DNA from 3 places in the Streptomyces sp. NBC_00390 genome. Region 3 is predicted to be linked to each of the others. Evidence: riboswitches for the same ligand, from Rfam matches in the RefSeq annotation. Region 3 holds a riboswitch; each other region holds the start of a gene.
What was found. Region 3 has a riboswitch for cobalamin ahead of OHS70_RS28925 (cobalamin biosynthesis protein). Riboswitches for the same ligand answer to the same signal wherever they lie in the genome.

Region 1 (4,731 bases), 620 kb from region 3:
GTACGTACCGGGGCGGGAGCCGAAGATACGGGTCGTCGCCCGGCGTTCGTCGCCGTGCGCGGCCAGGTCGGCCTGGGTGTGGGCGCGGACGTAGTTGGCGTCGGAGGGCTCGTCGAGCGAGGCCGCCAGGCGCACCGCGTCGTCCAGCAGCCCGATCGTGTGCGGGAACGCGTCCCGGAAGAAGCCCGAGATACGCAGTGTCACATCCACCCGCGGGCGGCCCAGCTCGTCGAGCGGGACCGGCTCCAGGCCGGTCACCCGGCGCGAGGCGTCGTCCCAGACCGGGCGGATGCCAAGCAGCGCCAGCGCCTCGGCGACGTCGTCGCCCGCCGTGCGCATCGCGCTCGTGCCCCACAGGGACAGGCCCACCGACGTCGGCCACTCGCCGTTGTCCGTGCGGTAGCGCGCGAGGAGCGAGTCCGCGAGGGCCTGGCCGGTCTCCCAGGCAAGCCGTGACGGGACGGCCTTCGGGTCGACCGAGTAGAAGTTGCGGCCGGTCGGCAGCACATTGACCAGGCCGCGCAGCGGGGACCCGGACGGGCCGGCCGGGACGAAACCGCCGTTCAGCGCGTGCACCGCGTGGGTGATCTCGTCGGTGGTACGGGACAGGCGGGGGACCACCTCGAGGGCCGCGAAGCGCAGGATCGCGGCGACCTGGTCGCCGTCCTCCGCCGGGACCGCCGCCGGGTCCCAGTCCGCGGCCTCCATGGCCTCGACCAGGGCACGGGCCTGTTCCTCGACCGTGTCCGCCGCGACCCGCGTCGCCGCCGACTCGTCCAGGCCCAGCGCCTCGCGCAGCCCGAGCAGGGACTGCGTACCGCCCCAGATCTGGCGGGCGCGCAGGATGGACAGGACCAGGTTGACCCGCTCGGGCCCGGTCGGGGCGCCGCCCAGCACATGCAGGCCGTCGCGGATCTGCGCGTCCTTGACCTCGCACAGCCAGCCGTCGACATGCAGCAGGAAGTCGTCGAAGCCGTCGTCGTCCGGGCGGTCGTCGAGCCCCAGGTCGTGGTCGAGCTTCGCCGCCTGGATCAGGGTCCAGATCTGTGCGCGGATCGCGGGCAGTTTCGCCGGGTCCATGGACGAGATCTGCGCGTACTCGTCCAGCAGTTGCTCCAGCCGGGCGATGTCGCCGTACGACTCGGCACGCGCCATCGGCGGCACGAGGTGGTCGACGAGCGTCGCGTGCACCCGGCGCTTGGCCTGGGTTCCCTCGCCCGGGTCGTTGACCAGGAAGGGGTAGATCAGCGGCAGGTCGCCGAGCGCGGCGTCGGGGGCGCAGGCCGCGGACAGGCCCGCGTTCTTGCCCGGCAGCCACTCCAGGTTGCCGTGCTTGCCCAGGTGGATCATGGCGTCCGCGCCGAAACCGCCGTCCGTCGCGGCCGCCGCGATCCACCGATAGGCGGCCAAGTAGTGGTGCGAGGGCGGCAGATCGGGATCGTGGTAGATCGCGATCGGGTTCTCGCCGAAGCCGCGCGGCGGCTGGATGAGGATCAGCAGATTGCCGCGGCGCAGCGCCGCGAGGACGATGTCGCCCTCCGGGTTGCGGCTGCGGTCCAGGAACATCTCGCCCGGCGCCGGACCCCAGTGCTCCTCGACCGCCTCCCGCAGCTCGGCGGGCAGATCGGCGTACCAGCGCTTGTAGTCGGCCGCCGGGATGCGGACCGGATTGCGCGCCAACTGCTCGTCGGTGAGCCAGTCCTGGTCGTGGCCGCCCGCCTCGATCAGCGCGTGGATCAGCTCGTCGCCGTCACCGGACGCGAGGCCGGGCACCTCATCGGTGCCGAAGTCGTAGCCTTCCTCGCGCAGCCGGCGCAGCAGGGCCACGGCGGAGGCGGGGGTGTCCAGACCGACCGCGTTGCCGATACGGGAGTGCTTGGTCGGGTACGCCGACAGCACGAGCGCGAGACGCTTCTCGCGGTTCGGGATGTGGCGGAGCCGGGCGTGGCGTACGGCGATTCCGGCGACCCGGGCGGCCCGCTCGGGGTCGGCCACGTAGGCGGGCAGCCCGTCCTCGTCGATCTCCTTGAAGGAGAACGGCACCGTGATCAGACGGCCGTCGAACTCGGGGACGGCGACCTGGCTCGCGGCGTCCAGCGGGGAGAGGCCCTCGTCGTTCTCGGCCCACACCGAACGCGAGCCGGTCAGACACAGCGCCTGCAGGATCGGTACGTCGAGGGAGGCCAGCGCGCCCGCGTCCCACGACTCGTCGTCGCCGCCCGCGGAGGCGTCGGCAGGACGGGTGCCGCCCGCCGCGAGCACGGTGGTCACCAGGGCGTCGGCGGACCGCAGTTGCTCCAGCAGCTCGGGCTCGGGGGCGCGCAGGGAAGCCACGTACAGCGGCAGGGCGCGACCGCCGGCGTCCTCGACGGCGCCGCACAGGGCGTCCACGAAGGCGGTGTTGCCGCTCATGTGGTGGGCCCGGTAGTAGAGCACCGCGATCAGCGGGCCGGTGTTCTCGCTGCGCGGGGTGCGCTGCAGCCGGCCCCAGGTGGGCGCGGCGGCCGGCGGTTCGAAGCCGTGGCCGGTGAGCAGCACGGTGTCGGACAGGAAGCGGGCCAGCTGCTCCAGGTTCGCGGGGCCGCCGTGGGCGAGATAGGCGTGGGCCTCGGCCGCGATGCCGATGGGGACCGTGGAGGCCTCCATCAGCTGGGCGTCGGGGGCCTGTTCACCGGTGAGGACGACCACCGGGCGGTCCTGGGCGAGCAGCACGTCGATGCGGTCCTGCCAGGCGCGCAGTCCGCCGAGGAGGCGGACGACGACGAGGTCGGCGCCCTCCAGCAGGGCGGGCAGTTCTTCGGTCGTGAGGCGCGCCGGGTTCGCGAACCGGTAGGGGACCGGGCCGCCCGCGGCACGTGCGCTGAGCAGGTCGGTGTCGGACGTCGACAGAAGCAGAATCATGCGGCGTCTTGCCTTCCTCGGGGTTTCCGCGCCCCGGGCGGTGGAGGACGGCGGGAGTTCCTGGCTCACCCGGCTGCTGCCGGGTTCACAGTGGCGGGACCGCGCCGGAATCTCACCGGGCTTCCTCCCCTGACGCCGTCTTCGGCGGTGACGGGCCTCATGGCCCGCCGAAGAGCATAGTAAGGGCCGTCACGCCGCCGGGAGCAGGAAGGTTGTGTGATGGTCGGTATGCTCGCCGCCATGCCATCGGCCCCCTCGAACCGCCCGGACCTGGGTGAAACCCCCATACGGGACCGCGGTGATGCCTGCCCCGGCGCCCTGCGTCTGCACACCGCTGACGACGGTGCGCTGGCGCGGGTACGTATTCCCGCGGGCGTGCTGAGCGCGGCGCAGGCGTACACGCTGGCGGACGCGGCCGAGCGGCTCGGTGACGGCGGGCTGGACATCACCTCCCGGGGCAACCTCCAGCTGCGGGGCCTGAACGCCTCCTGCGGGGGCGAGTTGGCGGCGCTGCTGGACGGGGCGGGCCTGCTGCCGGCGCCCCGCCACGAGCGCATCCGCAATGTGGTCGCGTCCCCGCTGTCCGGGCTGGACGAAGCAGGGCATCTCGATGTGCAGCCGCTGGTACGGCAGCTGGACCTGCTGCTGTGCGCGAGCGAGCGGGCGGCACAGCTGTCGGGCCGTTTCCTGTTCGCGCTCGACGACGGCCGCGGGGACCTCACGGGGCTCGGTGCGGATGTGATGTTGCTCGCAGAGCCGGACGGGTCACACGTCCGTGTGACGGCCGGGGAGGCAGGCCTGCGGGTACGGGCGGAGGACGGCGCCCGCGCGCTGCTGCTCGCCGCCGAGGCATTCCTCGACGCCGTGGACGCGAGCGGCACGCGCGCCTGGCGGGTACGGGAACTGCCGCCGGAGCACGTGGTGGAGGCCGCTGACCTGGCCCGGCGGGCGGCGGCAGCGGGGATCGCGGCCCGGCCCGTGACGGGTGGGGGAGCGGACCCGGCCCGCGGCGGTGGAAGCGGTACGACGGCGGGGGCGGGGGCGCAGCACGGCGGCACGACGGACGCCGCGTGCGCGGACGGCGGTGACCGGTCCGAGGCGGTTGCGGACGGCGACAGCCGGTCCGGAGCGTGCGCGGACGGGGACAACCGGTCCGAGACGGGCGCGGGCCGCGGGAACAGGTCCCAAGCGGTTGTGGACGGTGGTGACCCGTCCGGAGCGTGCGCGGTTGGGGACGGGGACAACCGGTCCGAGGCGGGCGCGGACGGCGGTGACCCGTCCCGAGCGGGTGATGTCCCGGTCGCCGCCGGCACGGCGCTCCCGGCCGCGAGGGGCGCAGATCCCGGCGTCGCGGCACCGGTCACCGTCCCTGAAGACAGCGCCGGCCCGAGGGCGCCCCACGTCACCGGCGTCGGCGGAAGGGCCTCCGCCACCGGTCCCGGCGCCCCGGCCGTGCCCGTGCCCGGCCTCGTGCGCCGCGGCCGCGACACCGTCGCGCTCTCCGTCCTCGCCCCCCTCGGGCGGCTCACCGTCGCACAGTGGCGGATGCTCGCCGACACCGCCGACCGGTACGGCACGGGCGAGTTGCGTGTGACACCGTGGCGCGGCGTCGTCGTCCCCGGACTCGTATCCCCGGACGCCGACCGCGAACTACGGGCCCTCGCCGGCGCCGGGCTCGTCACCGGTGCCGACTCCCCGTGGCTCGGCACCGGCGCCTGCACGGGACGGCCGGGCTGTGCCAAGTCCCTCGCCGACGTACGCTCCGACGCCGCCGCCTTCGCCGCCGCCGGGGCGGGCGGGCTGCCCGTGTACTGGTCCGGCTGCGAACGG
Region 2 (4,731 bases), 570 kb from region 3:
AGCGGATCACGGGGTCGACTCCTCGGGTCCTGCGGGAGCGGTGGGTACGGGGGCGACGAACGCCGGCAGCAGGCCGATCAGCACGGACAGCGCGGGCCACAGCGGCAGTGTCGGGGCGATGAGCGGTACGACGCCGGGGTGCAGCGCCTGCGGGTCCTGGACGTTCGCCTGGATCATCAGGGCCGCGACCGCCACGCCGGAGGCGGCGACCAGCCAGGACCGTACGCCCCACCGGTCGGGTCGGTAGCGGGTGCGTACGGAGCGGCGGCCGCCGAGCCGCAGGCCCGCGACGGCGGCGAGGAGCCCGGTGATCAGCAGCGGCACCCCGTAGGCGGCGCCCGCCGCCGCGAGCAGTCCGTACGAGCCCGCGCACACACCGAGCAGCCCGCCGAGAGTGAGGACGGTGGTGGTGCGGCGTACGGCGGGCGGGACCTCGGCGGTGCGCCCGTAGCCGCGCGCGTCCATCGACGCGGCGACCGCGACCGAACGCTCCAGCGCGCCTTCCAGCACCGGCAGGGCGATCTGTGCGACGGCCCTGATGCCTCCGGTGGGGCGGCCGCGCAGCCGGCGTGCGGTGCGCAGCCGGAAGACGTCGGCGACCAGGTTGGGTGCGAAGGTCATGGCGACGACGACGGCGACGCCGGCCTCGTACAGCGCGCCGGGAAGGGACTTGAGCAGCCGGGCGGGGTTGGCGAGGGCGTTGGCGGCGCCGACGCAGATGAGGAGAGTGGCGAGCTTGGCCCCGTCGTACAGCGCGAACACCAGCTGCTCCGCGTGCACGCGCCCGCCGATCCGTACCCCCTGCGCCCAGTCGGGCAAGGGCACTTCGGGAAGCGTGAGCAGCGGGTGCGTGCCCGCGATGGGGGAGCCGAGCGCGACGGAGAAGACCACGCGGACGGCGATGACGAACAGCCCGAGCTTGACGAACGCACCGTAGGACCGGGCCCAGGGAGCGTCGGTGCGGCGGGCCGCCACGACGTACCCGGCGACGCCGACGAGCAGTCCGAGCAGCAGCGGATTCGCGGTCCGCGACGCGCCCACGGCAAGCCCGAGCGCCCACACCCACCAGGCCCCGGCATGCAGGGCGTTGCTGCGAGTGGCCTCGGGCGCGCGCAGCCGGCCGAGGAGACGACCGCCCGGGTAGCCGCCGACCCAGGTCCCGGCAGAGGAGGAGCGGCTCGTGCCTGCGCGCCGCGTGCGCCCGGCCGAGCTGTCGGCCGCGGGCGGAAGTGCATCCGCGACGCGCCCGCTGGTGGAAACGGCCTCGCGCTGCGCGGCCCGGCGCGCCGGGCCGGACGGGTCGTGCGGCCTTGGGGCAGGCGCAGGCGTCATGGGGTGCGCCGGCGGCGGGACTGCCACAGTGCCGCCACGCCCAGACCCAGTACCGCCGCGATGCCCGCCACGACACCGAGCGACGGGCCGCCGCCCGAGTCGTCCTTCGCATCCCGTGACGGGGGCTCCTGCGCCGAGACCTGCTCGCCGCAGCCCGACTTCGGGTAGCCGGAGATCGCGCACAGCAGCGCCTGGCTGTTGTAGCGCAGCGGTTTCGCCACCGCCGCGAGCGCCTCCGCGCTCGTCGCGCCGTCTGCGACCTGCGCGCACGCCGTGCGCAGCGCGGGCGGGGCCTCGCCCTGAGGGGCGTCGCCCGCCGTGCCGGGGTCGATGACGAGCGCGATCCGCTTCGTGCCGGCCTTCGCCGGGGTCTTCGCGCATATCGCCGCGAAGTCCGGGCCCCGGCGCGGCTGCGCCGAGTCCCCGCTGTCCTCGCTCACCGAGAACCGGAACCCGTTCACGGACCCGTCGGCGGGCTGCGCCGTGGCCGGGCCCTCGGTGGCGTACGTCCACTTCGCCCCGCTGCTCTGCCAGAACGACCAGTAGCGGTAGCCGGCCGCCTGTGCGGGCGCAGCGCTCAGCACCGTGAGGACGGCGCCGAGCACGAGCACCAGGAAACGCGTGCGCATCACTGCCGCGGCTTCCTGCGGCCGCTGATCAGGAAGCCGGCGCCGACACTGGCGACGAAGATCGCGCCCACGATCCACCACATGGACAGGGACTCGGACTCCTCACCCTTCTTCTCGTCACGCGAGGAGGGGGCGGGCGACGGCGACGCCTTCTTCGGCGCGGGGCCCGTCGCGTTGAGCGCGGTCACCAGGTTCTGGCCGCCGAAGTCGGCCGGGTCGGCGCCGGCCGCGTGAGCCGCGAAGATCAGCTGGGCATAGGCGGCGGGGCCGCTCTCCTTGGCCCAGGCGGAAGCGTTCTGCTCCAGCCACGTCAGCGGCTTCTTCGCCTGCTCGGTCAGGCCCTGTGCGGTCAGTGCGACGACCGCGTCCGCCGTGTTCCCGAAGTCCGGCTCGGGCGCCGAGTCCTCGGCGCCCGGCATCGGCGGCGTGTTGAAGTACCCGGTCTTGGCAAGCCCGTTCGCGAGGTACGCCGCACCGTTGTGGGCCGCGCCCTCGATCGTCGTCGCCTTCTCGCAGGCCGTGCCCTTGCCGTCCTTCGTGCCCGCCGTCACGACGAGGCCCTTGCCGTGCGCGCCGAGCACCGCGGCAGCGGTGGAGTCGGCGACGATGCCGGGGCTCTTGACCTGGTACACGAACGCCCCGCCGTCCTTGCCGCCGCACGGCTTGGCGAACGTCAGGAGCGCGTCGTACGGAGTCTTGCCGCCCTTCGACGTCACGTCGGCCGGCCCCAGACCGGCCGCGGCGAGCGCGCCGATGACGATGGAGGTGGAGTTCGCGTCGGAGGCCCCGCCCGGGTTGTAGCCCCAGCCGCCGTCCTTGTTCTGTACGGACTTCAGCCAGCCGACCGTCTTGTCCACGGCGGCGTCCTGCCCGCCGAGCGCGGCGAGCGCCTGCACGGCGGCGGCGCTCGCGTTGGTGTCCAGCGGAAGCTTGGCGTCGCACGCCTTCGCCGCGTCGGCACGGTACGAGGGGAAGCCGCCGTCCGCGCACTGCTGCCCGGTCAGCCAGTCCACGGCCGCCTCGGCGGGCACGAAACCGGCCGTGTCCTGGGCGAGCAGCGCCAGCGACTGCCGCCAGACACCGTCGTACGTGGGGTCGCCCGTGCCGTACAGGCCGGACGGCAGCGCGGCGGACGGGGTGGGGCTCGGCGCGGCGAAGGCGGCCGGTACCACCGCCAGTCCGAGCACGGCGGAGACGGCGAGTGCTGCTGCGCAGCGGCGAACGGTGGTCATGGCGGGTGGTGCCTCTCCTGCTTCAGGGCCGGGCGCAGGCACACTGAGGCACCAGGCTCGGCTCCGTATCCCTCGACGGTGCCGGCCACCGGGCGGGTCCCGGTGGGCACGAGCCGGTCATGAACGCGTACGAGGCATTCCGACTCACCGCCGGTGACGGCGGCTCACGGTTGCGGGTCAGTGCCGGATTTGCACCGGCTTCCCCCCGTACGGGCATGATGACGACATGGTTACTGTACCGGCCGGTCACCGGGCGGCGGCGGGGCGCAGGTCACAGGGCAAGGTCACGGTTCGGACGCCACGTACAGGTCGGGTGCGCTGCCCGGCACCGCCTCCGCGCGGCCGAGCTTCACGAGCCTGCGCAGATGGGCCTCCGCCTCCGAGACCGCGATGTTGCGCGAGCCGTAGGGGATCTCGTCCCAAGGCCGGTTCCACTCCATCCGCTCGGCGACCTGCCACGGGGTGAGCGGCCGCGCCAGCAGGGCGAGCAGGCCGGCCAGGCGCTCCTCGTGGTGGACGAGCAGCTCCCTGACCCGGCCGGCCGCATCGGTGAAGGCGTGCTGGTGCGCGGGGAGCACCTCGGCGGGGGCGAGGCGGCCGATGCGCTCGAGCGAGTCGAGGTAGTCGCCGAGGGGGTCGGTGACGGTGGCGTCGTCCGGGTCCTCGTACAGGCCGATGTGCGGGGTGATCTCGGGGAGGAGATGGTCGCCGGAGAAGAGCCGGCCGTTGCCGGCGAGCCGGGCCGGATGGGTCTCCTCGAGGTGCAGGCAGACATGGCCGGGGGTGTGGCCGGGGGTCCATAGGGCGCGCAGCCTGCGGCCGGCGAGGCCGAGCAGCTCGCCAGGGACGATCTCCCGGTCGGGCAGGGCCGCGCGCAGCCCGGGGAGGCTGCCCGTGTGCCCGGCGGCGCGGGCGGCGTGCAGCGGGGCGGTGTGCTCCTCGGGGGCGCCGGCGCGGGTGAGCTTGTCGGCCAGGTAGTCGAGCCACAGCCCCGGCTCGGCCTCCCGGGTGCGGCGCACCACCATGGCGTCGGCGGCGTGCATCGCGATCCAGGCGCCGGACGCCTCCCGGACCCGCCCGGACAGGCCGTGGTGGTCGGGGTGGTGGTGGGTGACGACGACACCGTGGACCTCGGCGACCGAGGTGCCGCACGCGGTCAGGCCGGCGGTGAGGGTGTCCCAGGACGCGGGGTCGTCCCAGCCGGTGTCGATGAGGACGGGTCCGCGGTCGGTGTCGAGCAGATGGACCAGGGTGTGCCCGAGGGGGTTGTCCGGAATGGGCACCCGGAGGGAGCGCACGCCACCGCCGTGGTCGGTCACGTGGGGGTCGGTCGTCCGGGTGGTGGAGGAACGGCCTTCCGGCGCGCTCGTCCGTTCGCCTCTCGGCTCGTGTCCCGCTTCGTCCTTCGTCGACGGCACGCCCGTTGCCCCCCTGTGGTCACGTGGAACTGATGCACCGTCAGGATGGCGTGCGGGGGCGCCGCAGGGAAGCCCTTGCGGAAATGTCCGCAAGGGGTGAACCGGCTCCGGCCGGCCTGC
Region 3 (4,731 bases):
CCAATGACGTCAAACGATTGCCTGGGTTAAATGGAACACATCACACTGCTGCTCGCGATCGTGATCGTGACAGCTCTCGTGTTCGATTTCACGAACGGTTTCCACGACACCGCCAACGCGATGGCGACGACCATCTCGACCGGCGCACTGAAGCCCAAGACGGCGGTCGCCATGTCCGCCGTGCTCAACCTCGTCGGTGCTTTCATGTCGGTGGAGGTCGCCAAGACGATCTCCAGCGGTCTCGTCGACGACTCAGGCATCACGCCGGAAGTCATCTTCGCGGCGCTCGTCGGCGCCATTCTCTGGAATCTGATGACCTGGCTGGTCGGTCTGCCCTCCAGCTCGTCCCACGCACTCATGGGCGGTCTGATCGGCGCCACGGTCGCATCGGTCGGCTTCGGTGGCGTCAACGGAAGCGTCGTCGTCACCAAGGTGCTGATACCGGCCATCGCCGCCCCGCTCGTCGCGGGCATCGGCGCGATGGTGGCCACCCGGCTGACGTACAAGCTCGGCAAGAACGCCGACGCCGGCGCCACCGCCAAGGGCTACCGCGCCGGCCAGATCACCTCGGCCGGTCTCGTCTCCCTCGCGCACGGCACGAACGACGCCCAGAAGACGATGGGCATCATCACGCTGGCCCTCGTCGCCGGCAATGTGATCGCCCCGGGTTCCAACCCCCCGCTGTGGGTCATCGTCTCCGCCGGTCTCGCGATCGCGCTCGGCACGTACCTCGGCGGCTGGCGCATCATCCGCACCATGGGCAAGGGCCTCACCGACCTCCAGCCGCAGCAGGGCTTCGCCGCCCAGACCAGCGCGGCCAGCGTCATCCTCGCCTCCTCCAACCTCGGTTTCTCCCTGTCGACCACGCACTCGTGCTCCGGCGCGGTGATGGGCGCGGGCCTCGGCCGCAAGGGCGGGGTCGTCCGCTGGTCCACCGCGACCCGGATGTTCGTCGCCTGGGGTCTGACCCTTCCGGCCGCAGGCCTCGTCGCGGCGGGCTCGGAATTCGTCACCCAGCAGGGTGACTGGGGTGTCGCGACCGTCGCCGCCTTCCTGATCGCCTCCTGTGTCGCGATCTGGTTCATCTCCCGCCGCCAGGTCATCGACCACAACAACGTCAACGACATCGAGGCCGACGAGCCCGCGGGCGTCGTCACCACCGCCATCGCGGCCGTCATCCCGCCCCCCGCGGGGACCCCCGCGCAGGACATCAAGACCACCATCCCCGCCCCGGCCGCTCCCCCGGCCGAGCCGGCCGGCAGCCCGGCCTCGGTGTAAGGAATCAGCAGTATGAAAATCGACTGGGCAGCTCTCGGCTCCGTCTTCGGCGTGAGTCTCCTCGCCACCGTCGCTCTGGTGGGCCTGTTCACCCTGGGCGTCGTGGGCCTGAGCAAGCAGGAGGCCGCGGCCTCCGGCGGCGGGTCCGCGGCACTGGCCCGCACCGGCGCCTACGCCTGCTTCGCACTCTGCGCCGCGGCCGTGGCGTACGGGATCTATCTGATCGTCAGCTGACGGCAGCGCACGTGCAGTGAAGGCCGGTCACGGTCCACCCCCGGGTGGACCGTGACCGGCCTTTCCGTCGTCGGCGCATGCCCCGGCACCCGCCTCGGCGCGAGGTTCGGTGCAGGGCGGGGTGCAGTGCCCGGTGTGGGGCTCGGCACACTGTCCCGCCGCAGGTCAAGGGTGAGTTGACGGGCGTTCGCGCGCGTGGTGGACTGCCGGGGCCATCTACGGCGGCAGCAGAGGAAGTCCGGTGCGAATCCGGCGCGGTCCCGCCACTGTCACCCGGGGAGCAGTCCCCGGGGAGCCAGGAACTCTCACCGCCGGTCACGTCGAACCAGGGCGCGGACCCTGAGTGAGGACTCATCGCCATGTCTGGCTGCGGTTCAGCCGTGTCCGCCCGGTCCGTCCGCGGGCAGATCCACCGCGCAAGGGGTCGCTGAACCCATGCGTGCCGACCGTGTATTCGTGTACGGCGCCACCGCGGGCCTCGTCGTCGATCTGCTGCTCGGCGATCCCCGCCGGGGACACCCCGTCGCCGCCTTCGGGCGCGCCGCGGGCGCCGTCGAACATGTCCTGTGGCGTGACCACCGGGGCCGCGGCGCGCTGCACACCGCGGTGTGCGCCGGAGGTGCCGTCGCCCTGGGCGCGCTGGCAGCCCGGGCCGCGCGCCGTTCCCGTACCGCGTCCGTCGCCCTGACCGCCGCCGCCACCTGGGCCGTCGTCGGCGGCACCACGCTCGGCCGCGAGGCGCGGGCCATCGGGGGCGCGCTCGCCGCCGGGGACGTAGAGGTCGCGCGCGAGCGGCTGCCGCATCTGTGCGGACGCGATCCCCACTCCCTGGACGAGCAGCAGATCGCCCGTGCCGTGGTCGAATCCGTGGCCGAGAACACCTCCGACGCGGTCGTCGGCGCCCTGGTGTGGGGCGCGCTCGCGGGAGTGCCGGGCCTGGTGGGCTTCCGGGCGGTGAACACCCTGGACGCGATGGTGGGGCACAAGTCGCCGCGGTACCTCAGGTTCGGGTGGGCGTCGGCGCGCCTGGACGATCTGGTCGGCTGGCCGGGGGCACGGCTCACCGCCGGGCTCGCGGTCGTCGCCGGCGGCGATCCGCGCGGAGCCGTGCGGGCATGGCGGGCCGACGCCGCGAAGCATCCGAGCCCCAACGCGGGCCCGGTCGAGGCGGCGTTCGCCGGGGCGCTCGGCGTACGGCTGGGCGGGACCCTGTCGTACGGCGGCCGGACCGAGCACCGCCCGGTGCTGGGCGGCTCCGGGCGGCCGGTGGAGTTCGCGGACATCGAGCGGGCTGTGCGGCTGTCGCGGCGGGTCGGTGTGCTGGCTCTCGCAGTCGGCGCGGGCGTCCGCCTGGCGTACGGAGCGGCGCCGGCCGCCCGCGCCGAGAGGGCGGGGCGCCGCGGTGCCGGGAAGGGGCGGGGATGAGCGGGAGCGCACGCAGAGGCGGGGGCCTGCTGGTCGCGGGCACCACGTCGGACGCGGGCAAGAGTGTCGTCACCGCCGGTATCTGCCGGTGGCTGGTACGGCAGGGCGTGAAGGTCGCGCCCTTCAAGGGCCAGAACATGTCGCTCAATTCGTTCGTGACCCGCGAGGGGGCGGAGATCGGGCGGGCCCAGGCCATGCAGGCCCAGGCCGCGCGTGTGGAGCCCAGCGCGCTGATGAACCCCGTGCTCCTGAAGCCGGGCAGCGACCGCTCCAGCCAGGTGGTGCTGATGGGCAAGCCGGTCGGCGAGCTGAGCGCCCGCGGCTACCACGGAGGCAGACAGCGCGAGCTGTTCGAGCCCGTCATGGCGTGCCTGGAGGAGCTGCGGGGCACGTATGACGCCGTGATCTGCGAGGGGGCGGGCAGCCCGGCCGAGATCAATCTGCGGCGCACGGACATCGTGAACATGGGCATCGCGCGGGCGGCCCGGCTGCCGGTGCTGGTGGTCGGGGACATCGACCGGGGCGGGGTGTTCGCGCAGTTCTTCGGTACGACGGCGCTGCTGGCGCCGGAGGACCAGGAGCTGATCGCGGGCTATCTCGTGAACAAGTTCCGCGGCGATGTGACCCTTCTGGAGCCCGGCCTGGACATGCTGCTCGGGCTGACCGGACGGCGGACGTTCGGTGTGCTGCCGTACGCGCACGGGCTCGGCATCGACGAGGAGGACGGGCTGCGGGTGTCCCTGCGGGGCGCCGTGCGCGAGTCGGTGGTCGCGCCGCCGTTCGGCGAGGACGTGCTGCGGGTCGCCGTGTGCGCGGTGCCGTTGATGTCCAACTTCACGGACGTGGACGCGCTGGCGGCCGAACCGGGCGTGGTGGTGCGGTTCGTGGACCGTGCCGAGGAGCTCGTCGACGCCGACCTCGTGGTCGTGCCCGGCACGCGCGGGACGGTGAGGGCGCTCGGCTGGCTGCGTGAGCGGGGACTCGCCGACGCGATCGGGCGGCGCGCGGCGGCGGGCCTGCCGGTGCTCGGCATCTGCGGCGGCTTCCAGGCGCTGGGTGAACGCATCGAGGACGACGTCGAGTCGAAGGCCGGGGAGGTCGAGGGGCTCGGACTGCTGCCGGTACGGGTACGGTTCGCGCCCGGGAAGACCCTGGCCAGACCGGTGGGCGAGGCTCTCGGCGAACGGGTCGAGGGGTACGAGATCCACCACGGCGTCGCCGAAGTCCTCGGCGGCGAACCCTTCTTGGACGGGTGCCGGGTGGGATCCGTGTGGGGCACCCACTGGCACGGTTCGCTGGAGAGCGACGCCTTCCGGCGGGCGTTCCTGCGGGACGTGGCCGCGGCGGCGGGGCGCCGGTTCGTGCCCGCGCCCGACACGAGCTTCGGCTCGCTGCGCGAGGAACAGCTGGACCGGCTCGGCGACCTGATCGAGGAGCATGCCGACACGGACGCGCTGCTGCGGCTGATCGACCAGGGGCCCCCGGCCGGGCTGCCGTTCATTGCGCCGGGTGCGCCGTGAGGCGGGGGCGGGCCATGCGTCCCGGGGACACCGCCCCCGTTCGCGGTGTCCCGGCACACGCGGGGAACGCGGAGCCCGTACGGCCGTGCTCTTCACCGTCCCGGGCACATCCGCGCCAGTGCCTCGTCGTCTCCTGGCGCAGCACCCCTGACACGCCCGATCACAGCACGTCCCTCGAAGGGGGTACTCGTTAATGGCATCGGTCCCTTACCCGTTCACCGCAGTCGTCGGCATGGACGACATGCGGCTGAGTCTGCTGCTCAATGCCGTCTCA

Region 1: it holds a riboswitch for cobalamin, as region 3 does, so the genes downstream of both, cobN (cobaltochelatase subunit CobN) here and OHS70_RS28925 (cobalamin biosynthesis protein) in region 3, are expected to answer to the same signal.
Region 2: it holds a riboswitch for cobalamin, as region 3 does, so the genes downstream of both, OHS70_RS26325 (prenyltransferase/squalene oxidase repeat-containing protein) here and OHS70_RS28925 (cobalamin biosynthesis protein) in region 3, are expected to answer to the same signal.

What each region holds. Positions count from the first base shown of each region.
Region 1 covers NZ_CP107945.1:5,920,732-5,925,462, forward strand. Annotated here, with positions in the region: gene cobN (cobaltochelatase subunit CobN) at 1-2,901, opposite strand, end outside; cobalamin riboswitch at 2,937-3,085, opposite strand; gene OHS70_RS26090 (nitrite reductase) at 3,142-4,731, shown strand, end outside.
Region 2 covers NZ_CP107945.1:5,972,942-5,977,672, forward strand. Annotated here, with positions in the region: gene OHS70_RS26310 (ABC transporter ATP-binding protein) at 1-10, opposite strand, end outside; gene OHS70_RS26315 (energy-coupling factor transporter transmembrane component T) at 7-1,332, opposite strand; gene OHS70_RS26320 (SCO2322 family protein) at 1,329-1,961, opposite strand; gene OHS70_RS26325 (prenyltransferase/squalene oxidase repeat-containing protein) at 1,961-3,193, opposite strand; cobalamin riboswitch at 3,268-3,427, opposite strand; gene OHS70_RS26330 (MBL fold metallo-hydrolase) at 3,478-4,512, opposite strand.
Region 3 covers NZ_CP107945.1:6,542,666-6,547,396, reverse strand. Annotated here, with positions in the region: gene OHS70_RS28935 (inorganic phosphate transporter) at 31-1,278, shown strand; gene OHS70_RS28930 (hypothetical protein) at 1,291-1,512, shown strand; cobalamin riboswitch at 1,695-1,839, shown strand; gene OHS70_RS28925 (cobalamin biosynthesis protein) at 1,948-2,937, shown strand; gene OHS70_RS28920 (cobyric acid synthase) at 2,934-4,457, shown strand; gene OHS70_RS28915 (putative cobaltochelatase) at 4,651-4,731, shown strand, end outside.